Regions from separate parts of the Methylacidiphilum kamchatkense Kam1 genome, predicted to be linked through region 1. Evidence: riboswitches for the same ligand, from Rfam matches in the RefSeq annotation. Region 1 holds a riboswitch; the other holds the start of a gene.
The links. Region 1 has a riboswitch for fluoride ahead of kam1_RS00815 (efflux transporter outer membrane subunit). Riboswitches for the same ligand answer to the same signal wherever they lie in the genome.

Region 1 (15,992 bases):
TTGTTCTTCTTCTAGGAGCCGGACACCAATGAGTGCATTTTCAACTTCTTCGAATGCAGACAGAATAGTTTCCCTGTAGGAAGCTACGGCTTTTTCATAAGCGGCTCGAGCCTGCATGAGATTAGCTAAAAGCCTTCCTCCTTCAAAAATAGGTAAATCGATTAATGGGCCATAAATCCAGGAGTTCGATGGCCAAGTAAAGAGTTGACCAAAATCCGTATTGAAAAATCCAAAATACGCATTCAGATTGACCGAAGGGAAATAGGCGGCGTAGGCAACGCCAATCATAGCATTGGTTGCTGCCATTTCCCTTTCAGCTTGAGCAATATCTGGCCTTTGCTCGAGGATTTCCGATGGTAGACTTGTGGGAATCTCTGGAGGTTCTTCTTTCAGTGGTTTTCGAGGAAAATGAAAAGTGGAGGCGGGTTGACCAAGAAGCCGAGCAATCGAATTTTCCACTTTTGCTCTATGGCTTTCTAAAGCGATGTATTGGGATTTAATCCGTGAAAGATCTGTTTTTGCTCTTGCTAGATCTAGTTCATTGGATAACCCACTTTTATATCTGATTTCTACTCTTTTTAAATTATCTTCATAGACTCGGATCATTCTTTCCATGACTTCAAGTTGGCTGTCTAGATATCTCAATAGGTAATAGGCTTGAGCCACATCGGCATGGATTGTTAGTCTGGCTCCTTCTAATTCTGCCTGCGAAGCTTGAGCTTCTGCTTTAGCTGCCTCTAGTTGTCTTCTTAATTTGCCCCAAATATCAAGTTCCCAATTTGAATTAAGATAGACCTGCCACATATTCAGCGTAGGCTGAAATCCATAATAGTGAGTGGTTCCAATGATGGATCCAGCAGGAAGGCCGTTTATTGGAACAGTTGAAAAAATAGGTTCAGGTAGAATAAAGGGAAGCCAAGGCAGATGCGTTTTCAGTTTCCAGCGCTGATAACTTGGAGTGAAATTGGTGTGCGGAAAAAAAGCGCTCAAGGCTGCTCCTACTCCTGCTCGCGCTTCAATGACATTAGCCATTGCCATTTTAATCTGTTGATTAGCCGCTTCCGCTTCAGCCTCCAGTTGATTGAGTACTGGATCGTTGAAAATCTTCCACCATTCGCCTTTTTTGACGAAATCTTTAGGTGCTGCTAATTTCCACTTTCCAGGATTTTTCTTGGCTTCTTCTATCGCTTTTTTTAGGGAGTCCACACTTTGGGGATCAATGGTGTTTTTTGACTGACTAGCAGTTTTCGAAGCAAGGGGCTCTTTCGGTTTATTGGCTGTCTTTTTTTCTTCTCCCCACTTCCAGGAAGAGGGGACATCGACTTTTGGTGGTTTATAATCCGGACCCACCGAGCAGCTATGAAAAACGAGAACAGAGCTCAAGAAAAGGATCTTCTGGATGGATAAGGCAAAAGCTGATGCCTTCTGGTGCTTATTCAAAAAGAAAAGACATTTATGAATGGATTGCTTTATCTTTTTACCATTTTTTCCCGATCTCATTGTGTTTGCAGCCCTGTTCGTTGAAGTAGGAGTTATCGCCTTTTCCTAAAAAGAAAAGGGGTTTGCCCAAAACACTTCGAAAACACGGGCTGGCAAACTCCATTGCCAGATAATTAATTACTTTTGGCTAGCGAATATTCTTTTATGAATCAGTTGTCAAAAATTTTTTTAAAATTTTAAAAAAAAAACACAAACAGTCTTCCTGTTCCTTCTTGTTCTAAGGAAAATAGGAGGGTTCTCTATCAATTAAAGACTCTTAGGCATCAGGCTCTCCCTGTACGTAATAGAGAAGAAAAACGAGGATTAAAATAGACATTCTAAAAGCTTGAGGTAAGCCATTATAATTGCTACTTTGCCACATTTGAAACCATTCTCCGGCTCCAAGGATGAAAAAATAGAGCCATTGGATCAACCCAAGACTAAGCCCGACAATGCCTACGCTTTTGGCTTTTTGAAAAGCGATCGGTGATTGGAACAGGTTCTTAAAAAGAAAAAAAGTTCCTATGAGAAGCACCGTCCCACAAAGGCTTTCCCATAGAATGAGACTATTGTAGACTAAAGAAAAGAGAAAGGGTGAGTTCCAAGCCCGGGAATGGAGATGAGAAGCTTTTGGAATGGTATCCATAAGCAAGACATGCCGAAGGTAGGTATAGTTCGTTTCATAATCCAAGAGATTGTTCAGGGCTATTAAAAGAAAATAGAGGGAAAAGAACAAAAGGATGAGGATCTTGGAAAGCCTGATAGCGGCCTGAAAAAACGAATAATTGTAAGATGACTGATTGGACATGAGCTAGATAAGACAGTTGGCTTTTTCCTCTTCTTTATCGTTCATCAACCAAATTCCAAAAGCGCTTGGATATAGCTTAGTCAGCTATTCCCTAGGTATGCTATGGGTTCTTCAGATAGGATCATAGAAAAAACTTTTTGTTTTTTCGATATCTGTGGCTATCTGCTGCTTGAGTTCTTCGACCGAAAGGAATTTTTTTTCTTCTCTGATAAAATGAAAATTGAATAAGGAAAGCGTTTGTCCATAAAGGTTGCCTTCAAAATCTATCAGATGAACCTCTAGATTCAGCCTTCCTTCTTCCTGGATAGTAGGACGCCATCCATAGTTGACGACACCTATAAAAATCTCTTTATTATAGGCTACCTGACAGCCATAAACCCCAGGAGGCGGGAGCAGTTGGACGACATGCTGCAAATTGGCTGTGGGAAAGCCGATTGTTTTGCCTACTCCCTGACCGGTTCCCACAATGCCTTCGATCCGATAGCTGCGCCCTAAGAGCTGAGAAGCTAAGCTAAAATCTCTTCTTTCAATGGCTTTCCTTATTTTAGTACTGGAAATGGTTTGTCCTTGAAACACTAGAGGAGCTACGACAATGGTTTCAAATCCTAATTGGTGGCCCCTTTCTCTTAAAAGACGAACATTGCCTTCCGCATTCCATCCGAATCGAAAATCCTCTCCCACCACGACTCTTTTTAATCTTGGGAATATTTTTTTTAGTTCTATTAAAAAGGCTTCTGCTGTCAGTTCTCTTAATCGCTGATCAAAGCGGATAAAAAGAATGAGTTTGAGTCCGTAGATCTCAAAAAGGGTTTTCTTCTGTTGTAGAGAAACGAGTTTTGGCGGAACCCTTTCAGGAGAGATAATTGCCAAAGGATGTGGTTCAAAAGTAATGACCAGACTGTTCTCTTGCGATCCTAGAGCAAGTAAGCTTCTTAATATTTTCTGATGACCAAGATGAATCCCGTCAAACACGCCAATAGCAATATTTTCAATTTGCTTATTTTCATTAAGAGTAAACAGGGAGAAAATTTCCTCTTCTTTTCCAGAGGAAAAGATGGATCCCCCTCATTGTCTGCGGATTCTGGAAACTTCTGGTAGAGAAAGTACATGGTTTAATAAATCTTTGGGACTCTGCATGGATTGAAGAGCATCAAAGCGAAGGGCTTGAGCCAGTTTGAAATTGCCGGATTGAAGCCGAACCAAGGAAAAGAGATGCCCGCCACAGCCAAGAGCCTGTCCTATGTCATGACAGTAGGTTCGGACATAGAAGCCTTTCCCGCAGAAAACTTCGAAGTCGATAAAAGGCGATTCCCATTTTTTTATTTGGTAGGAGTAAACATGGACAAGTCTTGGTTTTCTTTCCACCTCTTTTCCCTCTCTAGCTAGTTTATAGAGTGGGACTCCGTGACTTTTTATGGCTGAGATCATGGGTGGAATTTGATAGAAATCGCCAACAAACCGGTCAAAGACCTGCTTGATTTCTTCTAGAGAGAGAGGAGGGACAGGCTTTTCTTCTACGATCTTTCCATCGGAATCCTGAGTGGTTGTTGATTGGCCAAGGCGGAGGACTCCTTCATACCGTTTGTCTTCCGACATCAGCAGATCCTGAATCTTTGTCGCCTTTCCAAGAACAAGCACAAGCAACCCTGTGGCCATTGGGTCTAAAGTACCGCAATGACCAACTTTTTTGATGTTGAATTTTTTCCTTACAAAATCAACCATGTCATGGGAGGTATAGCCTTTGGGCTTATCCACCAGTAGTACGCCGTCAATATCCATGTGATCTATCCTTAAACACTTGTAGTTTTAGCTGTTTAGTCAAGCAAAGCTTTGATCTCTGATAAAACGGTTTTTTTAGCTTGCTCCAGATCCAGTTTAATGCGAGCGCCAGCAGCCCGTATGTGTCCACCCCCTCCAAACTTTGAAGCGATTCGACGAACGTCAAAGTCTTTTGAGGAACGCAGGCTTAAACGGATAAGATTAGGGGATAGCTCTTCAAGCATGAAGGCGACCACAACCGATTTGACCATTAACAGATAGTAAAGGAAGTTTTCTGCTTCTCCTTGATTGGAACCAGTTTTGAGATACATGTCAGCGGTAAGAATGTAATAGGCTATTTTGGCGTCTTCGACAAAATGAGTCTGATTAAGAACTTCTCTTAATAGAAGAAAGCGAGACAATGGGTAATTTCTAAAAGAGCAGACTGATAAAAATTCTGGGTCAGCACCCAATCGGATAAGTTTTGCAGCTAATTCGAAAGTTTCTGGAGGGATAGAGCGGAAACAAAAGGCATTGGTATCGGTTAGAAGCCCAACATAAAAATTAGAGGCGGCTTCTTTTGGACAGGGGAGTGAGAGTTTCTCGATACACCGAAAGATGACTTCGCAGCTTGAAGAAGCCTGTGGCTCGACGACATTGATGGTGGCAAATCGAGTATTGTCGATATGGTGGTCAAAGTTCAGATCGACTTGCCGATTCCAGGATTCAAAAAAGGGACCGGGTCTTTTGATATTCGAACAATCCACAGTGATAATTTTAGTTTGTGGTTCGGGAGCAACTTCTGTTGGAGTCTTAAGGATTGAGGCTCCAGGCAAAAAGGCAAAATGCTCTAAAAGACCTTCTTCTATATACACATCAACTTTTTTCCCAAGATTTTTCAGTACCAGCCCAAGCCCGATGGCTGAACCATAAGCATCTCCATCTGGCCGACAATGTGATACAATGACAAAAGAATTATTTTCATTAAAAAAAGTTCTGAGGGAAGATAAATCAGAGTTGTTGTCCAGGTTTATATTCATTGCAAAAGAGTCTCAAGGAGATCGATACTCTCTATCTATCCAAGGCTTTCTTTTTTACTTGCCGGATTGGATTGCTTTCTTCTAAAAAGTATCTAATGTAAAGGCGGGGAAGAAAAAGATCAAAGGAAAAAAAACCGATTCAGTATCTCAATAGAAAAATGTTCGGTTGGAAGTTTCTACTTGCTATAAAACAGTCGGTTTGAAAAAATTTTTCCTAGGTAGGCTTTTGGACCAAAGAAAAAAGGAAATTCATGAGTAGATTTATACTTCGTCTCTTCGATTTTCTTGTATTGCTTATATTTATGGTAGTTGTCGCTGTTTTTACTTGGGGAAAACTCACAAAAAAAGAAAAAATAGTTATTGAAGAAAAACACAGTCTTTTGTCTGAAATTATAGGTGAAAAAAAATAAAAAATAAATTTGTTCTCTAACCTTCCAAAAAATTACTCCTTTAAAATCTTGTCCTTATGGGTCGATGGAGCTCAGCAGAAAGAGCTACTCTCCCTAAGGCTTTAACTCGAAGAGCTACTGCTAGTTTTGCACGAGTGAATCTCACCAGTCCATGAGACAATTCACAGGACCACAATCGCAATACGCCAAGAATCTGAGAAACAGGACCTAGTATTCCATGTTCTTGATTTTGTGGAAAGGAATCTTTCACCCTGTTTAGAAGATCAAATGCTAAGGAGGGATATCTTCATTTTTTCATGGATTTGAGTCTTTTTCTAAGTCTCAGCGATTCAACTGATTTTTTTTTGTTTTACAATGAATCGGCGACAGGAGAAGGGTCATCGAATGCGGGATGTGAAAGCAGTTGACTTTCAACTACAATTTTGTATATGCTTTTCGATAGTTTTTCTCCTAGAGGGTTGTTGTTGTTGTTGTTGTTGAAAGGGGAAGAACATTTGCCTTGCTGACTAGCCTTGGACTTCGAGCTAAGAACCGTTTCCCTTAAGTCCTTAGCTTTTGAGCATAAGGAGGTTTAGGGATTGCATCCGTAATATTTTGCAAAACAATTTTATAGTTTCTTACGATAACACTATATATGAACTTTTCTTTACTCAATGCCATCGAAGCGGCCTTCAAGGATCACAAACTTCTCGAAGAAGCTTTCAAAAATCTTCATGCCTTCCTAAGCACTACCAATTTAACAACGATTGAAAAGGAATCTATTCAGGAACTGGTACAGACCAACAACTGGGAAGAGCTCAATGAACGGTTCTATAAAAAGCTTTCTTTTGGGACCGGTGGTATTCGTGGCAGGACAATAGGAAGGGTTATCACTCAGGCCGAACGAGGGAACGCTGACGTCCATGGCCCTCCTCAATTTCCAGCCGTTGGCGTTAACTGCATGAACGATCGCAATGTTCGCAGCGCTGCATTAGGTTTAGCTAATTACCTAAAGAGGAATTTTCCTGGTGAACCATTAAAAATTGTCATTTCCCATGATTCTCGTCATTTTTCTAGGTATTTTTCCGAACTTTGTGCAAGAGAATTACAAAAGGTAGGGGTAGAGGCTTTTCTTTTTGAGTCTCAACGATCCACTCCCCAGCTTTCCTTTACTGTCAGATGGTTGAAGGCGCATGGTGGGATTATGATTACGGCAAGCCATAATCCGCCTTATGACAATGGCTTTAAAGCCTACTTTCGTGATGGCTGCCAACTCATTGAACCTCACGCATCGGCAGTCATAAAAGAAGTGGAGAAGATTGAATCTTCTCCAGATTTATGTACGTCCTCTGCCGAAGGCCGTTTGACTCTTCTAGGACCAGATGCTGATAGAGCTTATATTAAAGCCGTTGAAACCATTTGCCTTGATCCCAAAGCATTTGCTAGCGCGAAAGAAAAATTAAAAGTAGTTTATACTCCTCTGCATGGGACTGGCATTGAAATCATTCCAAAGCTTTTCGACAGGCACGGAATCCACTATAGCCTTGTCCAAAGTCAATCGGTTCCAGACGGAAGTTTCCCTACCGTAAAGACTCCTAATCCTGAAGATCCTGCTGCCCTTTCACTAGCTGTCCAACAAGCAAAAGTAGAAAACAGCGATATTGTCATCGGAACCGATCCCGATGGAGATAGAATGGGAGCAGCAATAAAAAATCGAAATGGAGAATTCGTTCATTTAACTGGGAACCAGATTTTTGCCATTTTTGCTTATTATAGAACTTCCAAGCTTTTCGAACTTGGCATTCTGACTCCGGAAAATGCGCACAGAGCTGTGATCATTAAATCATTTGTAACGACTGATCTTATTAAAAAAATTGCCGAGCATTTTCATGTTCGGTGTGTAGAAACGCTCACCGGTTTTAAATATATTGGTGCAAAGCTGTTAAAATATGAGATGCAATCTGGTCTTGTGGATTACGACTCGCATCCTTTTGAAGAAAGAAGAGCTGTGCAACTCCAAAGAGGAACATATTTTATCTGCGGAGGAGAAGAAAGTTATGGGACTTCCTGTGGGGATTATGTAAGGGACAAGGATGCTAACAGCGCGGCATTGGAACTTGTCGAAGTAGCTGGATGGGCGGCCCTTCAATCGATGAATCTCTTAGAATATCTAGACTCTATTTACAATAGTTTTGGCTATTTTGCTGAAAAACTAGGGACTTTAACTTTTGAAGGGGCTGAGGAGTCGGGCTACATAGGCACCATCCTGCAATCTTATAGAAATGAACCTCCAAGGGAATTTCTTGGTCAAAAACTTCTATCCTTTGACGATTTTGGTCTGGAAGACCATTATGATAGCGAAGGAGATCTCATTCCAAAGGAAATCATGTTGCATTTTCTCTTTGAAAATAACAACAAGCTGGTGGTTCGAGCATCAGGAACAGAACCGAAAATAAAGTTTTATTTGTTTACCCACTTTCCAGTTACTAACAGATTACAGCAAGCCAAAGAACAGGCTCAGAACTTTTTGGATAAATGGTGGGAAGCCATTCAAGGGGATGTTAAAAGAAGAATAAGTAAGTAATTGTTGCAAATCTGATTTTTGTTCGTTGATTCTGTTTCATGTCACTGTCTATTTTCGACACTTTGAACTTCAAAGAAAAACGGAAAACGAGCTAATGTCTACATCCTTATGGCTTGATGGGCTAGTCATCGTTTTTTTCCTTTCCCTTATTTTTTGGATCGGTCTTTTCAGCAGCAAGGATGGACAAGAGAAAAAATACGATGATCTCACTCTTGGAGGTAGAAAAATGCCCTGGTGGTCGATCCTAGGATCGATTATTGCTGCAGAAACAAGCGCTGGGGCTTTCTTAGGAACACCTGCTGAAGGCTACGTCCTTCAAAACTACACTTATTTACAACTTGCTCTAGGAACCATCCTAGCCAGACTGATAATCGCTTTTTTTTTATCAAGCCTTTCTTTCAACTGAAGGTTCATTCTATCTACCAATTTTTAGAACTTCGCTTTGGGCCACTTACCCAAAAGATTGCCTCTGCAATTTTTCTTTTGACTCGGGTTCTTGCCATGGGGACCCGACTCTATGTAGCGGCAATCATTCTAGTAGTTGGCACGCAAATACTCTTCCAGAAATCTCTTAGTCCATTGCAGGAAGTGACCCTCTACTTCTTTTCCATTGTTCTGATCAGTACTTTTACGGCTATTTATACCACCCTTGGGGAATCAAAGCGGTCATCTGGACGGATCTGATCCAGGCTTCCGTGATGCTTCTAGGCGGTATTGTTGCTTTCTGGATTCTGATAGAAAAACTCTCTTTTGTTTATCCCTTGCCCACACTTTTCCATAAACTCATCGATCGACCCTGGATTACTATGGGCATTATCCCATCAAAAGGGCTCCTGGAAAACTTGCTTGTGATTCTGGCAATTGATTATACCATATGGTCGGCTTTGATCGGCTCGACTTTTACTACCATGGCCACGCATGGGACCGATCAAGACATCGTCCAGCGATTGCTCACGGCAAAAGATTACCAGAAAAGTAGGCTTTCCTTGATCCTTTCAGGATTTGCTGATATACCGATCGGTTTTCTTTTCCTTTCCATTGGCCTTTTGTTATCTTTTTTCTACTCGACGCATGCCGATTCTGGTCTGCCAGCAAATCCAAACGAAATATTCCCCTATTTCATCATCACTCAGCTCCCTTCTGGCATTCGGGGCATTGTCATAGCTGCGATTTTCGCCACGGCTACAGGTTCATTAAGTGCGGCTTTAAATGCGTTGGCCACCTCTTTTTGTCAGGATTGGATGCATCCCCCTATGAATGTCATCACCGATGAGAAAAAAAAGGTTTCGATCCTGCGGGCTGCCACCATTTTTTTTGCTTTTCTCACTTCCCTTATTGGGATTGGTACAGCGATGTATGTCGTCTACTCACCTGAAGCAAGGATATTACCGATTATTCTTGGGATCATTGGCTTTACTTATGGACCACTACTTGGTGTTTTTCTTTTGGGGATACTGACTAGAACAAGAGGCAGCGACAAAAAAAATGCCTACGCCATGGCTGCAGGTTTTCTTGCCGTATTGGTTCTAAGTGGCCCTCTGTTTGGAGGTGATTCAAAAACTAATGCGCATGGTTCTTTTATGCCCTTTCCTATACCTCATATTGCTTTCCCTTGGAGAATATGTATTGGAGCCCTAACAACCTTCTGCATTGGGCTAGTATTTGGAGAAAAAGAAAAGATTTCCCCCCAGAGTGACTCTCCTTTATCCCCTAATGGAGATGGGCTTCTTTCCACATCTCGCAAGCTGTAGGCTCTTGTCGAAAGGAGCCTTCCTCGTTTTCCAATGTGATGCGTTAGCTTGCAGTTGAAGCTAGACAACGTTGGCCTCTGGCCACTCCTCTCTGTGCCATCCCTATATGGCACAAGGCATCTGAGAGGCTAGTTGTTGAGAAGACCATTGCGGACTTTTTTTTAGTTCCCTGTCTTGTGATGTTTACGGGCTGACTGTACCGCTGCGTCCAATGCTCAGAACACCTACTGAGCGGTTTGGGGGAGCCGGTGAATTTAGCTTACAGAATGACTTTGAGAAACTCGTTTAGCTAGGCCAAAGTTGGTTTTTCACCTGACTGCAAAATGCCTGTACTGAAACAGAGTCCAGAGGCGAGCAGACTCCACCGCCCATCATGGAAGATAGCTTCTAAATAGCTAGAAATTCCTTTCAGGTGGTTAATTTAGTCCCATGGGCGATTGCTTGCAAACCGGGAAAAAACTAGATGAAGCTAAAAGAGGCATCTTTTTCCCTTACGATTCTTTGTATATAGCGAAAGCTTCCTCCACGGAGACTCCATCAAAAGTAATAGCAGCAATGGCATTACAAAAAGCGACCGCTTCGCTCAGGGGTTTTTGATGAATATTCCTTCCAGTGGCATTCCCATAAGTACCACCGATATGGATCTGGCCATGTAGTCTGCTTAGGAAATCCTTGACGGCCGTTTCTTTCCCGCCGGCGCAGATAACCCTTGTTCTACCAGCGGCTGCTACCGCTTCTTTGAGTGCTAGGTTGGGATCCCCTTCTTTTACTGAAGGCGGATTTACCTTCACGAAATCCGCTCCAAGGCATGCGCCCAGTCCAGCAGCTCCCGCTACAAGATGTGGGTCAGTTTCGTTGCTTACTGCTTTCCCTCGAGGATATGCCCATATAATAGCTATTAGTCCACGCTGATGGGCTTCAAATACAAGCTGCGCAGCTTCCCTAAGCATCTGTGCTTCGAATTCGCTGCCTGGATAGATCGTATAGCCCACGCCGACAATAGGTACTGACTTGGTTTCCAAAAAATAATCGAGCTGTTCAAAGGAAAGCCAAAGAAGGCTTAGAGGGTCTCTCTGTGCTGTTTTGACTAGGTGCGTCTTACTGTTGAGTTTGACGACATATCGTATATGCGGATAATCCATTCCATAGCGCGCAATAAGCCCAAGCTGTGTAGCAAAGGCTCCAATCCGTGCTTTGCTTGCAATTTTAAACAAATGCTCAGGATCAGCATCTTCAGGAGAAATGCCAGGTCCGTAAAAATCGTCGTTCAAATGCTCCACCTTCTGATCCCCAGCCATAAGCATCAGGCGTCCGGATCCTTGGGTGATCTCAAAAAAAATCCGCTTGTAATTATCTCTTTTGGATTGAGGGACGTCCAGGGGCACTTTGATTTCATCTAAACTGATCATTAAAAAACCTCCTTTTAGAAATAAACAAGGAGTGAAACCAAAAAGTTTCAAGTTCGTATTTGCCTCAAGACGATTGTATGGAATCAAGCCGCTAGCGAATAACGCCTCGTTCAGAATCCTTGATAAAACGGATGATGGCCATAAGCTCTTGAGTTTTTTCAGTGACTTTCTCTAATTCTTCTAAAGCCTGGGAAATGTTTAATCCCCCATCCAGAAGCAGTTTTAAGGCAAACTTGAGGCTTTTAATCTGTTCTTCTGAAAAATGATTTCTTTTCAAACCGACGAGGTTGAGGGAACGGAGCTTAGCAGGATTGCCATCAACTAGAGAAAATGGGATCACATCTTGAACAACCTTCGTGCAGCCGCCAATCATCGAGAATTTCCCAATCCGACAAAACTGATGTACGGCCGAAAGACCGCCTATCGTGACATGGTCTTCGACCACAACATGTCCAGCCAGTGTGGCATTGTTAGAAAACACACACCAGTCTCCTATTCGACAATCGTGAGCAATATGAGTATAAGCCAAAAAATGGTTATAAGAACCAATTTCAGTCGTTTGTCCCTTAAAGGTAGAACGATGCACGGTAGAAAATTCCCTAAAAACGTTATTTGTGCCGATTTTAAGATAGGTAGGCTCTCCTTGATATTTTAAATCCTGGGATTTTTCACCAATCACACAAAAAGAATAAAATTCGTTTTCCGGGCCAATTTCAATCTGTCCTTTAAGAACGGCATGCGGATGAATGATGCAATAGTCTCCAATCTGGACACCTTCCCCAATATAGGCATAGGGACCTATTTCGACTCCAGCGCCAATCTGCGCCTTTGAACTTACAACCGCCGTGGGATGAATAGAGGTCTGCATTACCAGTTCATTGTGTTTTCTATCATACGATCCACCGCTTCCGACCAGTAGGCTTAACCATCAACCAGAGCAAAGAGAAGCTCTCCTTCGCAAACCGTCTCCTTGTTGACGTAGCATTTTCCAAAAGCTTTTCCAATCTTTCCTCTTGCCTTAGTCATTTCCACCTCGATGATCAGCGTATCGCCTGGCATCACCGGCTTTCGAAACTTCACCTTGTCCGCGCTCATAAAGTAACCGAGTTTGCCCGCATTCCCTGCTTTTCTCAACAGAAGGATACTGGCCAGCTGAGCCATTGCTTCAATCTGGAGCACCCCTGGCATAATAGGATGACCAGGGAAATGGCCTTGAAAGTAGGCTTCGTTCATCGTCACCGCTTTCTGACCTATGGCTTTGACATCATCCTGAAAACCGAGCACGCGATCCAACATTAAAAATGGATAGCGATGCGGGAGAATCTTCATTACCTCATTGATATCTAATGCTCCTTCCCCTACGGGTATATTTTCAAGGGCATCAAATGGGAAAGATAATTCTTATAGGCTTTCTGTATTTCTCTGATGAATTTGACATTCAGAAAATGACTAGGCCGAGCGGCCACAATTCTGGCTTTCAATCTCTTGGGAAAGAGAGCAAAGTCGCCAATCATGTCAAAAATTTTGTGTCTGACAAACTCGTTTTCAAACCGCAAAGGCTGTTGACTGTAAATTGTTCCCCCCCTAATGACAATCGCATTATCAAGACTACCTCCTTTAATCAACCCTTTTTCGATAAGGGGAACCAATTCCTCATAAAAGACGAAAGTTCGGGCGGGGGCAATATCCGTCACAAAACTTTTGATATCGTACTTCCAGCTAAAATACTGTGTAAAAAGTCCTGTGTGACTGACGTGGGTACAACTAATCGAGAAATTCTGATCAGGCCAGGCGGCAATGTAAGCTCCATCCTCTCCTTCCACCCACACTGGTTCCCTTAGCTCAAAAAAAGAAACCGGTTTGTCCTGTTCGACCGTTCCAACTTTTAAGATTTCATTGACCAGGAACATGCCACTGCCATCTCCAATCGGTGGCTCATTGGCATTCAGTTCAATGAGAGCATTATCCACCCCACAGCCTCTTAAAGCAGCTAAAACATGTTCAACAGTATGAACCTTAACGTTTCCTTCTCCTATTGTCGTCGCTCGTTCCGTTTGCTTGACATTATCAACTGATACCTGCACGGTAGGCTCATCGGGAAGATCAACCCTTTTAAATACATAGCCACTGTCAGCGTCCGCTGGCTTAATGACAATTCTGACTGGATTCCCTGTATGTAGAGATAGTCCTTCCACGCTCACCGGTTCGCGTATAGTCCTTTGCATTATCACAACGATCAACTCCTTTTGATTCCACCTCTCTTATAAAAAGATCTAAAGTGTCCTTTTTGCAAGATTGTTCTGTTGCGTTTTTGTTCAATTTTGTTTTTTTCAATAAGATGATACCTTTTAACTCCGTGCGATGCCACCAATGCTTTTGTTCCTATAAAACTTTTTTTTTCTTTCATCGGTCTAACACAATAAAAAAAGGGGAGAAAAGGGATGCTCTAGCCCTGTTGTGGCTTCTTTTCTTTCTTTTGTTTTTCTCTTTACTAGCCGGAGGATGTAACCGGCAAAAAAATATCCAAAAGGCGCAGCGACCAGCATATCCTTTCTTTGAGGAAATGGAAACGTCTTCCATGCCTAAAGGAAAACCAGGAGGCATATTCATAGAAACGAGTGCCGCAGAGCCTTCTACTTTTAATTGGCTGGTCTCAGAAGATGCCACTTCTGCTTCGTTCCTTAATCTGATGTTTGATAGTCTGCTCTCCTATGATCCAATAGAAGATCATGTGATTGCAGGGCTGGCAAAGCAGTGGGAGATAGCTCCAGACAATAAAACTTTTCGCTTTCGACTCCGAAAAGGACTTACTTGGAGTGATGGGGTGCCGCTGACTGCTGATGATGTGCTCTTTAGCTTTGCCTGTATTTACGATCCCCGATTCCCTAACCGGAATGCCTATGATCTTTCTGTCAACGGAAAACCTTTTAAAGTAGAAAAGATCGATGATCAAACCATTCAGATCCAAACCCCTGAAATCTTCGCTCCTTTCTTACGCTACATGTCAGGCTTTCCCTTGATGCCCAAACACATCCTCGAACCCTATTTCAAGGATGGATCTTTACAAAACCAATGGAACATCAGCACAGCCAAAAAAGATCCTAAGTCAATTGTTACCAGCGGCCCTTTTTTGATTCTTTCGTACAATCCTGGAGAACGAATCGTTCTAGAAGCTAATCCCAGATACTGGAAAAAAGCCGATGGGGATATCCGGCTACCTTATATCGATTATTTAATCGTCAAATTCGTCAAGGATGCTAACGCCAGCTTGATTGCTTTTGCGTCAGGTCAAACAGACATCGAAGGCATCAGCCCAGACAACGTGGCATGGGTTCAAAAAGGAGAAAAGATTTATCACTATACCATTTACGATAGAGGTCCCTCTACCGCTTCTTCCTTTCTTTGGTTTAATCAGAACCCTGGTAAAAACAAAAACAATGTTCCTTATGTCATTCCTTACAAGCTTAAGTGGTTTCAAAATAAACTCTTCCGACAAGCAATTTCTTATGCCATTGATAGGGAGGGGATTATTAATGGCGTGCTTTTTGGCAGGGGGACCCCGCTTTGGGGCCCTGAAACCCCTGCTAATGTAAAATGGTATAACCCGAATGTTAAAAAGTACCCCTATAACCCTAGTCTTGCTTTGCAGCTTCTGGAACAGGCAGGATTCCGCCGGGATGCCACTGGCAGACTTGTTGATCAGGAAAACCATCCAGTTTCTTTTACGCTTCTTACCAATCAAGAAAATCCAATCCGCACTGCCATGGCTACCGTCTTTAAAGAAAATTTAAAACAGATAGGCATTGAAGTGCTCCTGCAATTCATCGACTTTGGCACGCTCGTAACCAAAATTAGTGACAGTTACGACTATGAAGCCTGTTTGCTTGGACTAACGGGAGGAGGAGACCCTGCCGATGGCATGTCCGTGTTCATGAGTAAAGGGAGACTGCATCAGTGGTATCCTAATCAACCACAGCCTGCCACTCCATGGGAAGCAGAAATAGACAGGCTTATGGTCGAACAATTAACTACATTGGATGAGGCTAAGCGGATTCAATGCTGGTTTAAAGTCCAAGAAATTATGAGTGAGGAGCAGCCGTATATCTATCTGGTAACTCCCAATACTTATGTCGGATTGAAAAACCGGTGGCGGAATGTAAAAATTCCCCGCATCGGGCCATTAGTCTGGAATATAGAAGAGATATGGACCCCATGACTTCGACACAAAATCGACTCGAAAAGCATATCTTTCTTGAAAGTGTTATTGGGCCTGTGAGGATAATTCTAATCGAAGGTCTACCTGCAAGACTCCAACCTGTCAACCCAAGCACTCCTCACTTATCTAAATGGATTCTAGAAAGCCAAAGGCAATCGCCCATGCTTTTTAGACTTCTGTCCAAGAGTCTACTAAACGGGGATATTTTTGAAGGAGAACTTTTGCTTCAAGGGCTTTCTCCCTTTTACAAAATGGTATTGGAACGGGTAAAAACAATTCCCAAAGGCTCAGTAAAAACCTACAGTCAACTTGCAGAAGAAATAGGGCATCCTCTTGCTGTTAGGGCTGTTGGATCAGCCCTAGCCAGAAATCCTATGCCTCTGCTGATTCCCTGTCATCGCGTAATTAGAAAAAATGGCCTGATTGGCCATTATAGCTTGGGCGGAAAGTCAATGAAAGAAAAACTCCTTAAAATGGAAGGGGTGCGGATTGATAAAGATAAAAAAGTAAAATTTTCTTTTGTGGTTTCTTCTTAAAGCGAAGCAACTTCCTAAAGTC
Region 2 (15,992 bases), 1.0 Mb from region 1:
TTTTTTCTTTTTTCTTTAAAGTTTTCTAAATAAGGGATCCAATTATCCATAATAGCTTGAACCCTCTTTCCAGACAGGAGCTCTTTTCTAATTTCATCCGTCCCACAATAGCGATCAAAAAATTCAAGTTGTTCAGCCGTCAAAGAGGCTAAGGGATCTTGGTTTAGCTCTGTCATCATTTCTTGTAATAGAGTAAGACCTATTTCCACAAGTTTGACTTTAGAAAAGTCTTGAATGTGTATCTGACAACCACCCAAAGTTTTTCCTTGAAATTTTCCGAAAAAAGGCCAATAGAAAACTGGCCTGAAATAACAAAAAGGGATTTTTCTTTTATTCATGTTCCTAGCAAAAGTAAAAGGATCTATTTTTTGAGCCCCTACTAATTTATAAGGCAAAGCGGTTCCAATTCCGTTATTAAGCAGAGGACTTAAGCCTAAAAAAGAACTGATGGCAAAATAAAAAGGGCTTTCTTCATCAGTCAAGTAGGGAGAAAGGGGCATCCAAGGAAGCCCGGTATCCTTCCAAAGCATATGCCTTTGCCAGTTTTTCATGGGGACAAGGGTGAGTTTCGGTTTTTTAAAAATCCAATTTTCTCCATTAATCATTCCAGCAATTTCACAGGGAGTCATACCATGGATGTAAGGAATATCCCATTCATTATAAAAAGAACGAAAAGAGTTGTTAAAAGGCATCCCTTCAACACGTTCGCCTCCAAGGGGATTTGGCCGATCAAGGACATAAAATTCTTTCCCATTTTCTCCCGCTGCTTCCATAGCCAATCCCATTGTGCTTAAAAATGTAAAACTTCTTGTCCCAATATCCTGTAAATCAAAAACAAGAACATCTATATTGGCAAGCATGTCATCTGTTGGTTTTACTGTTTCTCCTTGGAGTGGATATACGGGAAGGTTTGTATAAGGATCAATGTAAGAAGCAGTACTTTGTTTATCTGAACCCATGCAATAGAGACCGTATTCGGGAGTAAATATGGCAACAAGATTTACTTGTGGACAATGATAAAAAAGTTCTAGAGTAGAAATTCCATTTTTGTTGACAGCCGAAAGATTTGTGATTAATCCAATTTTTTTCCCTTCCAAGCCATGAAAATGATTTTCCACAAGTACATCGATCCCCAAATCGATGACTGTAGCTTGCAAATCATCCAGATAAATGGAATGTATTATAATGACTAATGTACAAAAAGACAAAATCAGTCGATGGATCGATACGATGAGAACCTTCTTTTTTAATATTTCTTTAATGAACCCATTTACAATCCGATAAAGACTTTTCTCCATGAACCCCTCTATCGATAGACTTTATCTTTTTCTTCTTCTTATTCCACTTATTACCATCCATGAGTTTGCTCACGCAATGGTGGCTACCCTTATGGGGGATAGAACCCCTAAGGAAGAGGGCCGCTTAACATTCAATCCACTCGTTCATATGGACTTATTTGGGACTTTAATTATACCAGCTATCAATATTTTCCTACTCCCTGGAGGCTTTGGTTTTTTCGCATGGGGTAGACCCGTCCCTACTAATCCATCTCTGTTAAAAAACCCTAGACTACAAAGTATTCTTATTGCTCTAGCTGGACCTTTGGCTAATATAATAACTGCTTTTTTTATCCTTCTTATCGCCAAAGTGGTTATTCCACAAGATCATAAATTAAGCGAGCTTTTTGCCACTTTTGTCCTTGCCTCTATCTTTCTTGCCGTTTTTCATTTGCTGCCTGTGATGCCTTTCGATGGATGGACAATCGTAAAAAACATTTTCAGAATCCCTGATCAGTGGGAACACCAAATGGGCATTTTCTGGTTCATTGCGATTCTTATATTTTTAAATCTCCCTCCAGTATATCACTTCTTAGAATTCTCTGCTTACCATTTGTTTATGTTGCTTAACCTGCTCTCCGGTTCTCCATTACATAGATGAAAAAAAACTAATGGATAATGTCTTATGCCAGAATTAAAAAAAGAAGAAATTTTAAACCAACTCAGAAAAGTTCGGTACCCTGGATTTAGTAGGGACATCGTTTCTTTTGGTCTAGTAAAAGAGATCGAAACGACAGACGAAAGCATTTATATAAAACTCGAGCTTTCAAGCCTTAATCCAGATATTCCCGAACAATTGGAAAGAGAAATTAAAACCACCCTCTCGTCCATGACCGCGATTAGCAACATCCAGGTTGTCATCAAAAGACCAGAAGCTCCCCTAACACAGAGAATGGCTCCAAAAGGATCTGAAATCAAGCACATCATTGCTGTAGCTAGCGGCAAAGGAGGGGTGGGTAAATCCACGGTTGCAGCAAACCTCGCTTGTGCTTTCCATAAAATCGGGTTCCATGTTGGACTTTGCGATTGTGATATTTATGGACCAAGTATTTCCATGATGTTTGGAACGGTTGAATCACCTCAAATCTCTGTTGACGAGCAGCTCATACCTATCGAACGTTATGGATTAAAATTAATGAGCATGGGCTTTCTTCTTGAATCAGATCAACCTGCCGTTTTGAGAGGTCCGTTAGTGACTCGCTATACTCAGGAATTTTTAAAAAACGTCGATTGGGGAAATCTTGATTTCTTAGTGCTCGACCTTCCTCCTGGTACAGGTGATATCCAACTGACAATCGTTCAAACCGTTCGTCTTTCGGGGGCAGTAATCGTTACAACCCCTCAGGAAGTAGCTCTTGTCGATGCAAGAAAAGCCGTATCTATGTTCAAAAAAGTCAATGTCCCAATTTTAGGAATTTTAGAAAACATGAGTTATTTCCTTTGTCCTAGTGACAATAAAAAATACGATCTTTTTGGTTCCGGAGGTGGCAAAAGGGAAGCCGAGAAGCTAAAGGTTCCATTCTTAGGAGAAATTCCCATAGAAGCTGAATTGAGGATTTCTTCCGATCATGGCATGCCCATCGTCTTATCAGACCCAGATAGACAAACAAGCAAGGTTTTTTTAGAAGCAGCTAAAAAAATTGTTGACTTTTTAAAATAAAAATCTAATGTGGCATTCTTAAAAAATACTATAATTTCAATCGCAACTTTTGAATTATATTAGCTGAAAAATTTGTGGATCTTTGGAGGAGAGGAATGGAGGAAAATAAAGAGATGGAGTGTATATCTGTATTATTGAAAAATTCGACTCTTTATCGAGAATTTCTTTTGGAAAGAGAAGAAATTCTAAAACATAAATGGATTGAAAGCGAAAAAAGGGATATGATATTGGCTTTGAAAAAGCGCTTCTTGATTGGGTAATTAATCATCGAAGCAAGTGGCTGGCAAGTAGGAGAAAAAGTATGGAATCCTAAGCCAGCTGCTTTTTCGTATTTATAAGCCAACTCTTTCTTTATTCCCGTTCCATTCTAATTTTCTTTTCTTTGATTTCATTTTGCGTATTTTATAGGGAAACTTTTTTCTTCCCAAAATTTTAACTATATAACAATTGGCATTTTGTCTTTGTAGCCCATTCAAAGATTCCTGAGACAGATACAAAATGGCTATGGAAATTTATATCGTTCAATCTGGCAAAAAAGAGGGGCCTTTTTCTATGGATGAGATCCTTCAGTTGCTAGAAAAAGGAACAATAAATACCCAAACCCTTGCATGGCACAAAGACCTTAAAGATTGGGAACCACTCGGAAAACTAATTCAGGAGGCTGAACAGGAAAAGAAGGAGCAAGTAGCTGAGGGAAAAAAAGCAGCTGAAACCAACAACCCAGTGTCTCAAACAAGTGGGCTTGATAAAGAGACTCCAACCGATCCTTTTCTTCAACTACTGAAGACTTCGCAACAGATTGCATTCTGGATGGATGAAGAACTTGCTTTGTATGGGACGAAAGCTTCTCATTCTAGATCTCATCCATTAGAAGCAACCGTTTGGCTTGAATATAGGCTAGAGTTTCCCCATCCAAAATCTAAAGACATCCTTGCTCGTTCCTCCGTTCACTTTCAGTTTATCTATACCCCTTTTCGGCAGTTTGAACAGGAAGTGGACATCACGATGGCCGTTATGGAACGTAAAAAACATTTCCGAGTGGTTGACCTCAGCCAAGAGCATGTCAAACAGATAGTCAAAACTATCCTGATGAAATATCCTGATGTGGCTTCTCCTTTTTCTCTTTGTCACTTTCATAAAAAAAGGGCATTTCCTTGGCAACTGTGGTTAGAAAAAAACAAGCTAGTCAGGCTCAAATCAATCGACATGATGACTTGGGTCAGATTATTGTGGATTCTTGGGCTAATACTTATTCCCTACTATGGAGTTGGTTTACTTTTCCTGCTTTCAGGCTGGTTCCTCTATCAATCTTCCTTTCATAATGGATCCTATGTACTCCGATCAGCCTGGCCCTCTTTGCCTCCATTTTCCCCAAAGTCTTTGCTGCTTTCCCCATTGGTTTTGAAAGCTAAGGCTTCTACTTTATCCCTGCTCAAAGAAAGGCTAGAAACTGATTTTTCTCAAAACCTCCCTCCTTCCATAGAAAAATTACCCGCAGTCTACGAGGGTTTTTTTCAAAATAAGAATCTTCTTTTTTCAGGCTTTCTGAAACTTACGGCTTTATAGAATTGAAAGCCGAAAAAGAAGATTTACAAATCCAAATAGGGGCCTATGAAAATCAGGGGAAATGGACAGAAAAAATTTCAGGCTATGGGAAAGATCTCTTTACTGGATCTCTTTGTATCCTTGTAGAACCGAAAGCAGATACAACCACTGAATTGCAAAAATCCGCCACGGAATGTGAAACCCTAGCTTCTTTTCTTTATTCTTATGTCATAGAAACAATAGAAAAACATTTCCAAACTCCCATTTACTCTCTGGGTATTTCCTCGAGCCGGGGCTTTCAAAAACATGACATAGAAAAAGAAACTACCATGAAGGATATCTTCCTAAAAATAACAAAATGGATATTCCCATTTTAGTATCCCTTTAGAAGCAGATTGAGAAGGCTCCTCATCGCAGCAAGGCTGTTATAAACACAACGAGTCCTCCTGTAGCTAGGCATATTGCTAAATACCATACCATTTTTTTCTTCATCAAGGCAGAAACAGAAGACAAAGCAATGCCAACCTGAACAAGAATTCCTGATATTCTGAAAATATGATGTTTCCTATAATATCGTTCGCTGGCTTTTACTCTTTCCTCAACCATTTCATCTAGCCGTTTTGCCTTTTGCTCTATTTCAATCTTCTCTTTCTGATACCTCTTCAGTTCCTGTTCAAATTCAGGCCGAGGATTTAAAATATTGGCAATACGATACCCCGTCTCTCTCATGGATTTTGCTTGAAAAAAATTCCACATATCCGTCGCTTTGTCCTGATAAAGAACTGCCTCATTACGCAATATAATGGCTTCTGTCACACTATTTTCCGAATCCGCCGTGACAATCGTTCCCAATACAGCCATCAAAATGATCGAAAAAGAAACATGAAATAGCCACTTTTCCTTTCTTCGATCTTCTTCTAGCTTTTCATTAATAATTTCGTACGCCTTCTCTTCAATTGATTTTTCTGTCATATATAGAACAATCGATTTTTTTAATATATTTAAAAAAAAGTATTACTTATTCTTTATAGAAAAAAATGGTTGTGATTCTTTTTAAAATATAGATAAAAAGATTTTCAAAAACATTTTTCAAGTATTTTTCCTTCGCACACATTTTGAGTAAAAATTATATATTCTTATTTGCTTTTAATGTACTTTTATTCATAATATTTACTAATTAATGGAGGAATCTATGAATATAAATGATATTATTGCCTTTTTGGTTTCTTCTATTGGTACACTCGTCGGATTTATCGTACTTTTCCTCCTTTTTGGAGGATGGATTCTGGCTCTTGTTGGTGCGACGGTGTTTAGTAGTTTTCTTGGTGCCAGCCCCTCCGAAAAGAAAATAAAGGAGCAGAAAAAGGAACCTCTACCGCTCAAAGAAGGAATGGGTTCGAGCTTTTCTTTAAAATAAAAGAAGCCTTTAAAGAAAGCATAAATAGGGCGAACAGCGAAAAGGTTCATTGAGTTCCAATTTTAACCAGTAATCCTTTTTCTCTAGCACTTAAAAAAAAGCGCTGAAAAAGAAAAAAAGAAAAACCTAAATAACAACAGTTTAAAAAAGTTGCCCAAAAGAGGTGGCTATAGGAGTAGGTCCCTTGTAGCCCACCTCTTAATCCCTCAAAAACGTGTGTTGCAGGGACAAGAAACGAAAGGGGCTGTATCCATTTAGGAAGAACGTAGAGCGGATAAAAGACAGCCGCAAACGGTTGAAAAAGAATCGGTATAGCCCATGCAAGAGACTCTGCAGCCTGTCCCCATCGCAGCAATAAAGCAATGGTCAAAACACCACAAGCAGAACCCATTAGAAAAAGGTTCCCAATCAGTGGGAGTAAATAGAAACCAATCTGCGTCAAATGGAAATGATAGAAAAGAGCCGCTAAAAATCCCAATAATCCAAGAATTAAAAGAGATTTGAAGATCCCCACTAGAAAAATCGCTGTAAAAAATTCCTGAATAGTTAGTGGTGTCACAAGAAGATTGATTAAATTCTTTGACCAAACGTCTTCTAAAAAAGATACTGTGATCCCCAGCTGAGTCCTGTAGAGCACATCCCAAAGAATCATCGCACCGATTAAAAATTGAAATGGGCTGGAAATGCTTTTCTCTGCATTAGAAAGAAAAAGAGTCAGATATCCCCAAACAAGAAGGTCCATTACGGGCCAAAAAACAAACTCTAAAACTCGAATCCAACTGCGTCTATAAACGTAGGTATAACGTAAAAATAGACCCAATATTCTTTCTAGACTCATGGATTTATTTCCTAGCTAGCTCTATAAACAGTTCTTCCAGATTTCTCTGTTTAAACTCCTGCACTATTTCCAGAGGAATCCCCTGTGTGACGATCTTTCCAGATTTCATAAAAATAATCCGATCGCAAAGTCTTTCCACATCCCGCATATTATGCGAAGTATAAATGATTGTAACTCCAGATTTCTTTCTTAGTTCTAACAAAAGCTCACAGACCTTATCAGCTATGCTTGGATCCAATCCGGCTGTTGGTTCATCCAAAAACAACAGCTTTGGATCATTCAACAAAGCCTTACAGAGGCAAACTCTAGTCAACTCTCCTGCAGACAAAAAACCGGTTACCTTATGTTGCAGATGTGTAATTTCCAACAGATCCAAAAGAAAGTCTATTTTTAGCTCTGGTTGTTTCACCCGATAAAGGCGAGCAAAAACAAGAAGATTTTCTCGGACAGTTAAATTAGAAGGCAGACTAATATACCCAGATGCAAAATTGGAAAAGGAAAGGATTTCATTTCTTGCCGATAATGGACAGAAGCCAAAGATGCGTATGGTACCTGAAGTGGGTGTCAGTAATCCCAAAAGCAGATAGATTAGTGTGGTTTTACCTGCACCGTTTGCCCCAAGAAATCCTACAATTTCAGACTCCATAATCGAAAATGAAATCTGATCAATAGCCACGAGTTTCCCAAAATCTTTCCTCAAGTTTTTAACTTCTATGGCAATTTTGGACATAAAACCAAACAACCGTTCCCTTTTCCTAGCCTATGTCTTTCGGATAAATATAAAGTTCATGTCCTAATCCAAAAACTGACTGGGCCCTCATTTATTAAGTATACCGTCATGTTTACTCCAAAACAGCCTTTTTTGACTAAGCCATGTTTACTTTCCGCTTTTTCCACAAGATAATCGAAAAGTTTTTTACCTTCTTCTGGAGGAGCTGCATGATGAAAGGTAGGTCTTTTGCCTTTTAAAAATTCTCCCGCAAGTGTAAATTCAGGAACTATTAATAGTTCTCCATTAATATCAAGAAGCGAGCGATTCATTTTTCCATTTTCATCTGGAAAAATTCTGCACTGTAGGATTTTCTCTATCATCTGATCGGCTTTTTTTTCGTCATCTCCCTTTTCCACAGCTAAAAACAATAAAATGCCTCTTCCAATAGAAGAAACCAATCGATCTTCTATCTTGATAGCCGCTTCCTTTACTCTCTGAATCAATCCAATCATTCTACAAAGACAATACGTTCTTCTTTATAGTCATTAAAAAAAATGAAAGCTAAAAAAATTAATCTCCTAAGTCTTGACACCCCTCCTTTTCCTTATTAAAGAAAAGCATTTGGTAATGGAGTTTACCATCCAATATTTTGGAAAACCCTTCTTATTTAAGAAGTGATAACTCCTACGGCAACCATTTGCTAAAGAAAAAGATTCGCAACATACGAAGGGTTTTCCAATGGAGCACACTTGGTTCTTAGCTTCTTTTTGGATGGCTTTAGCAGTGCTCGCCGCATTGCTAGCTCTTCAGTTTAGGGTTTCTGCGGCCCTCATTGAAATAATAATTGGTATCTTAGGCCAATATTTAGCTACTATACTCTTCGGCAAAACTGGACTCAATCCTAAAGAAGGCTGGATTACTTTTCTTGCTGGATTAGGAGCCATTATGCTCACCTTTATGGCTGGCTCTGAGCTCGATCCAACTTCTTTTCGAAAACAATGGAAGGAAGCTACATTTATTGGTCTACTAACTTTTTTTGTCCCCTTCTTAAGTTGTTCATTTTTTGCGCACGCCATTTTTCAGTGGAACTGGAGAGCCTCTTTACTTGGTGGAATTGCTCTCTCTGCTACTTCAGTTGCCGTTATGTATACGGTTCTTCTGGAACTTGGACTGAACAAAACAAGCTACGGAAAGGGGCTCTTAGTAGCTTGCTTTATCAACGATCTTAGCTCCGTGCTCCTATTAGGATTCCTTTTTGCTCCCTTCGGTTGGAAAACAGGAGTATTAACAGGAACAGTCCTCATTTGTGCCCTCATTTTACCCAAAATCACTCCTGTTTTTCTAAAATACTACGCAAACAAACCCTCAGAGTTAGAAATAAAATACCTCCTATTTTTCCTTTTTACCCTTGGAGGTATTGCCGTATGGGCAGGTTCAGAAGCTGTCTTACCAGCCTATATCATCGGCATGACATTAGCAGGATCGATTGAACAACACCATGATTTCATTAAACGGCTGCGTACCGTAACGCTAGGCATGCTGACTCCCTTTTATTTTATTAGAGCTGGATCATTTGTCGATTTAACTGAATTAACAAAAAGTTTTTTGCCTGTTTTCCTTTTTTTTATTCTGCAACAGCTTTCAAAATTTATTAGCATTTTCCCTTTTTTAGTAAAAAGAAAGAAATTGCAAGAAGCAGCCTATACTACTTTACTTATGTCGACTGGTTTAACCTTTAATGTGATTTGCTGTCTCTATGGGCTATCTCACGAAATTATTTCTCAAAAACAGTATTCGATTTTAATTCCAGTCATTATTACCACAGCTATTATCCCGACGCTGGTCGCGAATCGGTTCTTCATTCCCTGGCATCATCTGAAGGAAAAAAGAACATAAAGAAACTGCATTGTTTTTTTTCGACAAGATTTAAAAAAATATATAATGTAATTTTCTCTGGCTAAAAGCGTTGCCGGTGTGGCGGAATGGCAGACGCGCCAGACTCAAAATCTGGTCCGGGCAACCGGGTGTGGGTTCGACTCCCTCCACCGGCACAAAAGTCAAAAAGATTTTTTCTTTTGACTTCTCTTTCTCTACCTTATGAAAACCTTTGGATGGTTGAACAAATGCCTTTGGGTTGCAAATGCGTAATTAAAAAAAAACATAAAGAAAAGCAACACAAGTAAAACAAAACTATATCCAATAAGAGTCTTCTCAAAAATAAATGGAGAACTACTTAAAGATTGGACCAGGAACCACTTATAGGATTTCTTTCTTTGATGCTTGATAGCCTTTAGGAAGATAACTGAAATTAAAAGGTAGGCTCTTTATTCTGTAGAGGAGACGAAAAAGAACAGTTTGACAACTTTTGTTTCTCTCTCTTGAACCTCTTTTTAACTACCGATATTCTTTTCTTTTTCCCTATCCAAAATAAGAGAGTTGATATATTGGGCTCGTTCAAAGGTCTCAGGATCTGGACATCTCTTTTGGCTCAATAAACCTCTCCATTCTTCTAAAGAAGAATAGCCATGCTTATCCATCCAATTAACAAGCCCTTTTTCCATGACGTTTAGATATTCAGGCCCATTTTTTAAAAGCGCAGAACAAAGCATGACGATGGTCGCACCCACTAAAATCAACTGGATAGCATCTTTTGGTTCCATAACACCTCCAGTCGCTGCCAAATCCACTTTTAAGCGATCGAATAAGATTCCAATCCACCTCAAAGAAAGAAAAGTATCACGGCTTGTTCCTAATAGCATTTGGCTTTTAATTTCAATCTTTTCTGTATTTATTCCAGGCTGCATAAATCGATTAAATAAAACAAGTCCGTTCGCTCCTGCAGCTAGGAACCTCTTTGCCATATTTCCTACATTTGTATAAAAGGGACTAATTTTTACAGCTAGGGGAATCTGGATCTCTTGTCTAACAAGACGCACAATATCAAGTGTAAACATCTCGATGGAATCAGCCGATTGATCCATATCTGTAGGCATCCAGAAAATATTGAGCTCTAAGGCATCTGCTCCTGCCTCTTCTATTTTTTTGGCGAATCGACACCACCATCCTGGAGATTTTCCATTGAGGCTTGCAATAATTGGAATCTGTACTTTGTTTTTTGCTTCTCTTATCAAATGAAGATACGATTCTGGGCTAAAATAATCTTCAAGTGCAGAAAACTTTGCATACTTACCACTCAAATCTGTATAGTGTTTTTCAGCAATTGCTTCCTTGATAATCTGCTCTTCGAACAAGGATGGCAAAACAATGGCCGCAGCTCCAGCTTGTTCTAACTGCTGAATACCTGAAAGAGAAGAGGAAAGAGGAGAAGCCCCAGCCACTAAGGGAGACCGTAAAGTAAGCCCTAGATACTGTACCTGCAGAGTCATCTTTTCTTAACCTAAGTGTTTCTTTTGGGTTTAGCAACTCTAGATTTTGTCTGTTTCTCTTCGGACAGTTACTGGTTTTCAATGAATCTAGAAATCAGTGAACCATCCCTTAAAATCTTCCAAATTCTCATTCAAAGCATGGGCTCTGCTGCGTCAGCTAACGCCTCAGAAGAGCAAGTCCCTGCTGCCTCATTTCCAATAAATGAGAGAATGAAGGGCTTCTAGCTTTATCCCTTTTTTCCCTTTTAAGGCAATTTCCTTGTTTTTTTCGGCTTCTGTAAAATGAGGTTTTAGGTTAAGCGCCTTATTAAAATCATTTATAGCTTCATCAAACCTTCCTAAATCGGTCAAAACAATTCCCCGGTCATTATAAAATTCTGGATTGTTCGGTTCCAACTGAATAGCTCGACTCAAATCCGAGAGAGCTTCCTCTCTTTCTCCTTTTCTAAAATGGACCCAACCTCGGTTGTCGAAAGCCAACGCATAATTTGGTTTCAGTCGAAGTGCTTCATCGAAGTCCTTGATGGCGAGAAGATAATTTCCTTTTTTATAAAAAGCCCAACCCCTGTTGTTATAGACATAGGCATTGGATCTATTTCTTCTTATGGATTCAGAATAATCCTTGATAGCCTTTTCATACTGACCCAATTTGGCTTCTACAATGCCTCGCCGATTAAAATAATCGGGCTGAGGATGGAGTTCTATAGCCCTATTATAATCGGAAATAGCTCTATAATAATGCCCCAGAGCTAACCAGACATCGGCCCTATTATTATAAGCTATGGCTAAAGTCTCCCTAGAAAGCTCCCCCGAATCGATTGCCTGCGTATAATGCTCCACTGCTTCTTCATAAGATTTATGATATTGCGCATTGAGGCCAGCTTGAAATTCTTGTAATCCAGTCGGAAGCGCTGCAAGCAAAAAGCCAAGTAGAAAAGCCAAGCATCCTGTCATATCATCTACGAAGCAATCACTAAGCCCAGATTATCAACCTATTATTCTTCCTACAACAAAGAAATTATACTGAATACTTGTAAGATTCTCGAATAATAAAAAAATCACCTGGCGATTTCTGTAAAACCCAATGCAGAAGATGAAGAAGGAGGATTATTATTTAAAATCGCCAGGTGAAATTTGTTCTATTTCAGTTCTTTTATCCTAGTTTTAGAATTTATAGGCAACTGTTCCTTCAATCCAGAATGGCCAACCAGCAATAATGCTGCTCATATTAAAAGCACGCGAACCTGCCGATCCAAGTCCAAAAGGCAACCAGTACTTTTCATCTGTAAAATTATACAGATAAAGCCTTGCCTCCCACTTAGGCTGGGTATAAAAGATCTGAGCATTTAATATAAACTGCGTTGGAATTTTTGTATTATACCAGTAATTAAGGTATTGATCACTCATCACAATGGCTCCAAGAGTTACTCCAAGGCCTACGTCAGAGGTATAAGTTACAGTACCGCTAAAATACTGGTCAGGAAAACCAATAAAAGGATAATTGGAGGAAGGCATTGAACCAGAGATAGGAAAGGGTCCATTGACGAATGGTCCTCCGGCTATAGGCACTCCAGTATAATAAGGCAGGATGGGTGTCAACTGTCTCATCCCAGGCCCATGAAGTCCTGGAGGAAAACCCGACCATTCCTCAACCGCTCTCATATAAATATAGCCCAACCTTGCCCAAAAATGGCGATCAGGCTGATAGGAAGCATTTATCTCAAAACCTTCTACATTCGTAGGGGTAGCAGGCAAAGGAGCCCCATTAGGCAAAAACCCTAAATTATTGAGGATCTGATTTTGTGTAAAAGCAGCAGTGGTGATGTACATCTTGTCTTTTAGAATGTTAAACTTCACTCCTCCTTCTATCAGCTGATTTACCTCGCTGAAGGAATTTGGAGCAAACGTTGGAGCATATCCTCCAATGACCGCAGCATTGGTGGTCTGCAGCCAGTTAAAATCAAAATAGGCGGTCATCCATGGAAAGGGTTTATAGACCGGGCTTATGTTTACAAGAGGAGCAAAAGCTGCTGTGCTAAAGTGTGCAAACGGAGCTCCAACTGGTCCTGGAGGCGTGGAAGCGTCGACAAAGTAAAAATTTGCTCTCGCTCCAAATAGCAGACTAAACTTGCTTGTCCAGTCAATATTATGCTGATAAAAGGGATTGACCGTCCAATAGTTACAATCCGTACTTCCAGAAGCGCCATTTAAAGGCTCATAAAACCATCCAGGAGGAGCTCCAGGAATCTGCCATTCTCCACCCGCAGGTCCTTTTGGATTATTAACAGCTTTTGCAAAGGGTGCTAAAAAGACGGCGTTCCAACTATAGGGATTGGTTGTCATCATGCTCCAAACATTGCCTGCATTCCAAAAAGCGTCGCCAAAATAGTCAAGGTTCCTTTGATAATGCCATTCAATGCCTGCATCAATGTTATGCCGCATTAACATTTCGCCAATAGCTCCCTCCCAAAAGGATTTTTTAACCTCTTCATCACCTTCGCTTTTGGAGGTTTCTTTATACTCTTTCATTTCTTTTGACCCCTTCTCAGGAGCAGCAGCTTCTAAGGGAGTTTCAAAATTCACTCTAATTTCTGTTCTGTTATCCACTTCATAATCCCCTGATAGATAAGCATCCACATACAACGAAGGTTCGATCCAGGAGCTACGCGTATACCAAGCAAAGGTATTGTTCACAATCTCAATATTATCTGACACTTTTATCCGTTGGATAAGCTGAAGCATTCCAGTCATCGCATTGCCCCCACCTGCAGGATTCACAATGTCAGCTCTTCTGTTTACAGGCACAAAAAAAGGACTGACTAAAGTTCCAGCCAATGCTCCAGGAGGAAGCATTCCAGCGGTATACAGTCCGTTATCGATGAGGGCATTGGTTGGCCTGTTGATTTGATCAGCTAACTGAGGCATAAAGGAATAGGTCCCAAAATCAGAATAAAAATCGATTGTATAATTCTCGTAAGGTTTGGCTCCAATGGCCGCATAGAAATTCTGCTGATTGTTGTAAATGTTATTATAATAACTACCCTGTTCCTGCCCCATATAGCTAAAACGCCAGGCCACTTTATCATTGACTGGGCCTCCAACATCAGCTCCCCAAAGATATTGGCTGTACATCCCTGTGGTATCCCAAACATATCCTCTAAACTTGTCAAAATAGGGCTGTTTGGTTATATAGTTCACACTTCCAGGCGTAGGCTGTGTTGCTCCAAAAACCGCATTGGCAGGACCTTCAGTAATGTCCATTGATTCAACCATATTCCAGCTAAAAGGAACTCCAGCCATGGAATCGTTTTGAAGAGTCATTTCAATGCCGTTTATATATGGAAGTGCTTGCCTTCCACGAATAGTGATCGCATTGCCCATCCCCCAGTTGAGTTGTGTATAAGCTGTCGGAAGAATCTGAGAAACGCTCAAGGGATCAAGATAGCCCTGGTAAACCGTTCCTGCTGCTTTAAGCATAGTTGGATTAACAGGTGTTACTTGCCGGGGTGTATCCATTACGCTCATGGGTATCCCATAAGTAGAGGACACAGGACCTTGTTCGGTTGGAAGAACCGCTGCATTCGGAGCACCAAAGGTTTCCACTGCACTTGGGGGAGCCTCTGTTTGTACAGTCACCTCTGGCATTGTGATCCTGCCACTAGCCGATTCCCTTTGATTATAAACTGGAATGTAATTTTGTTTGGATTTTTGCTTTCCAGATTGATTTTCTCCGTTGTATTGGGAATCAGATGATGGATTATTAGTAGTAACATCCTCATCATCAAGACCAAAAAGATTGAGATTTATAAACAATAAGGTCGTAAAGAAAAGTATTATCCAAATTTCTTTCCTCTTTCTTATCATTTTTCCTCCTAAATTCCTCCTAGACATTATAACGATATGAAAACCGTTAGAACACGACCTCTTGTTTACTCTAAAAAAAAGACAAAAGGTAGTGACAGTTATGTAAATTATTTATGACAACTTTATGACTTTTTTATGACAATCTTATTTTTGTTATCTTTTTGATGTCCATACAGATAAGCAGTAACTTTTAGTTTACATTCTGAATATTGATAAAAAACGAACGACTTTAGCTAAAGATTAGAGGACAGAGATAAGGGGATGCTTTTTAAAAATACCTGTGAAGAGGCTTCTATTGTAAAGTCTAAAAGTGGGAAAGGTGTCCACAAAGGTAGCTTCAAGTAGAAGCAATTTTAGATTCAGGATTTTACCCTTCAGACGAATTTTCCTGCAGAAATTTCCCTAAACCTTGCCACATGGTCAATCAACTGTATTTGTTGGCCACAAGGGTCGCAAAGATGCTTCTTATTCAGCCAATTCCAAGATAACAGCAGAAAATTTTATTTCTAATAATTAGCTCTCTTATCAATAAACATTGTACGGCCACACTACTCTAAAACCTTTCTCTAAACCCAAACAAAACAATTCCAATAGCTTCTTCTATGTTTCTTCAAGAGCTTTCCACTCAACTTGCTCAAGAAAATGAAACTCCCATCCAAATCCTCAGATTGATTCCAGCATTCAGATTACGCAGGCAAACCTTTTACTCTACAAGCCAGACAAGGCTCCCAGCGGACTGATCACCGACAGATGCCTGAGCTTCCAACCACAGAAGAGAAAAATAGGGATTGCTGCAGGCAAAGTAAGCAAACCCCAACGACGATTCGTCTGCTGACTTTTGCCCGTTTCTATTCCTTTTGTTACCAACCAAAAATACACTTTTCTAATCTTCTATTCGCCTTTGAAATCTATTGTTAAAGATAAGATAAGCAGTGGGGAAAAAGAAGCTCATAAGGAAGCTACTTTTTGGACTTCAGGCCATTCTTCTAAATCCACCGGTGGTTTTCCACCAATCTTTGCTGCAAGACTATAAATGCAAGGAACCACAAACAGGGAAAAAGAAGTAGAAACAACGATGCCTCCTATGACTACAATAACAAGAGGCACCCTGACTTCTGCTCCAGGACCAAGTCCAAGAGCCGCAGGAATTGCTGAAGAAATCGTTGCTAGCGAAGTCATAAGAATTGGCCTTAGCCGAATGAAAGCAGCTTCAAGAATCGCTGCAGAAGTATC

Region 2: linked by a shared signal. The riboswitch ahead of kam1_RS06535 (cation:proton antiporter) and the one ahead of kam1_RS00815 (efflux transporter outer membrane subunit) in region 1 are both predicted to bind fluoride.

What each region holds. Positions count from the first base shown of each region.
Region 1 covers NZ_CP037899.1:170,503-186,494, forward strand. The annotation lists gene kam1_RS00815 (efflux transporter outer membrane subunit) at 1-1,383, opposite strand, end outside; fluoride riboswitch at 1,520-1,616, opposite strand; gene kam1_RS00820 (DUF2165 family protein) at 1,757-2,287, opposite strand; gene kam1_RS00825 (bifunctional riboflavin kinase/FAD synthetase) at 2,399-3,259, opposite strand; gene truB (tRNA pseudouridine(55) synthase TruB) at 3,353-4,066, opposite strand; gene kam1_RS00835 (DHH family phosphoesterase) at 4,102-5,085, opposite strand; gene kam1_RS10095 (hypothetical protein) at 5,337-5,495, shown strand; gene kam1_RS00840 (hypothetical protein) at 5,536-5,745, opposite strand; gene kam1_RS00845 (phospho-sugar mutase) at 6,130-8,058, shown strand; gene kam1_RS10310 (hypothetical protein) at 8,153-8,464, shown strand; gene kam1_RS10315 (hypothetical protein) at 8,542-8,742, shown strand; gene kam1_RS10320 (sodium:solute symporter family transporter) at 8,757-9,809, shown strand; gene kam1_RS00855 (beta/alpha barrel domain-containing protein) at 10,301-11,218, opposite strand; gene lpxA (acyl-ACP--UDP-N-acetylglucosamine O-acyltransferase) at 11,310-12,086, opposite strand; gene fabZ (3-hydroxyacyl-ACP dehydratase FabZ) at 12,140-12,547, opposite strand; gene lpxC (UDP-3-O-acyl-N-acetylglucosamine deacetylase) at 12,577-13,443, opposite strand; gene kam1_RS00870 (ABC transporter substrate-binding protein) at 13,782-15,434, shown strand; gene kam1_RS00875 (methylated-DNA--[protein]-cysteine S-methyltransferase) at 15,422-15,970, shown strand.
Region 2 covers NZ_CP037899.1:1,376,673-1,392,664, forward strand. The annotation lists gene kam1_RS06485 (exo-beta-N-acetylmuramidase NamZ family protein) at 1-1,298, opposite strand, end outside; gene kam1_RS06490 (site-2 protease family protein) at 1,297-1,938, shown strand; gene kam1_RS06495 (Mrp/NBP35 family ATP-binding protein) at 1,963-2,997, shown strand; partial or broken gene kam1_RS11270 (hypothetical protein) at 3,093-3,310, shown strand; gene kam1_RS06505 (DUF4339 domain-containing protein) at 3,502-4,563, shown strand; gene kam1_RS10670 (hypothetical protein) at 4,566-4,919, shown strand; gene kam1_RS06510 (DUF4337 domain-containing protein) at 4,951-5,514, opposite strand; gene kam1_RS06515 (hypothetical protein) at 5,735-5,959, shown strand; gene kam1_RS06520 (ABC transporter permease) at 6,006-6,797, opposite strand; gene kam1_RS06525 (ABC transporter ATP-binding protein) at 6,802-7,497, opposite strand; gene dtd (D-aminoacyl-tRNA deacylase) at 7,584-8,021, opposite strand; fluoride riboswitch at 8,124-8,203, shown strand; gene kam1_RS06535 (cation:proton antiporter) at 8,248-9,405, shown strand; tRNA gene kam1_RS06540 (tRNA-Leu) at 9,478-9,560, shown strand; gene kam1_RS06545 (dihydroorotate dehydrogenase-like protein) at 9,900-10,895, opposite strand; gene kam1_RS06550 (tetratricopeptide repeat protein) at 11,085-11,849, opposite strand; gene kam1_RS06555 (TonB-dependent receptor) at 12,060-14,759, opposite strand; gene kam1_RS10150 (hypothetical protein) at 15,468-15,638, opposite strand; gene kam1_RS06560 (efflux RND transporter permease subunit) at 15,708-15,992, opposite strand, start outside.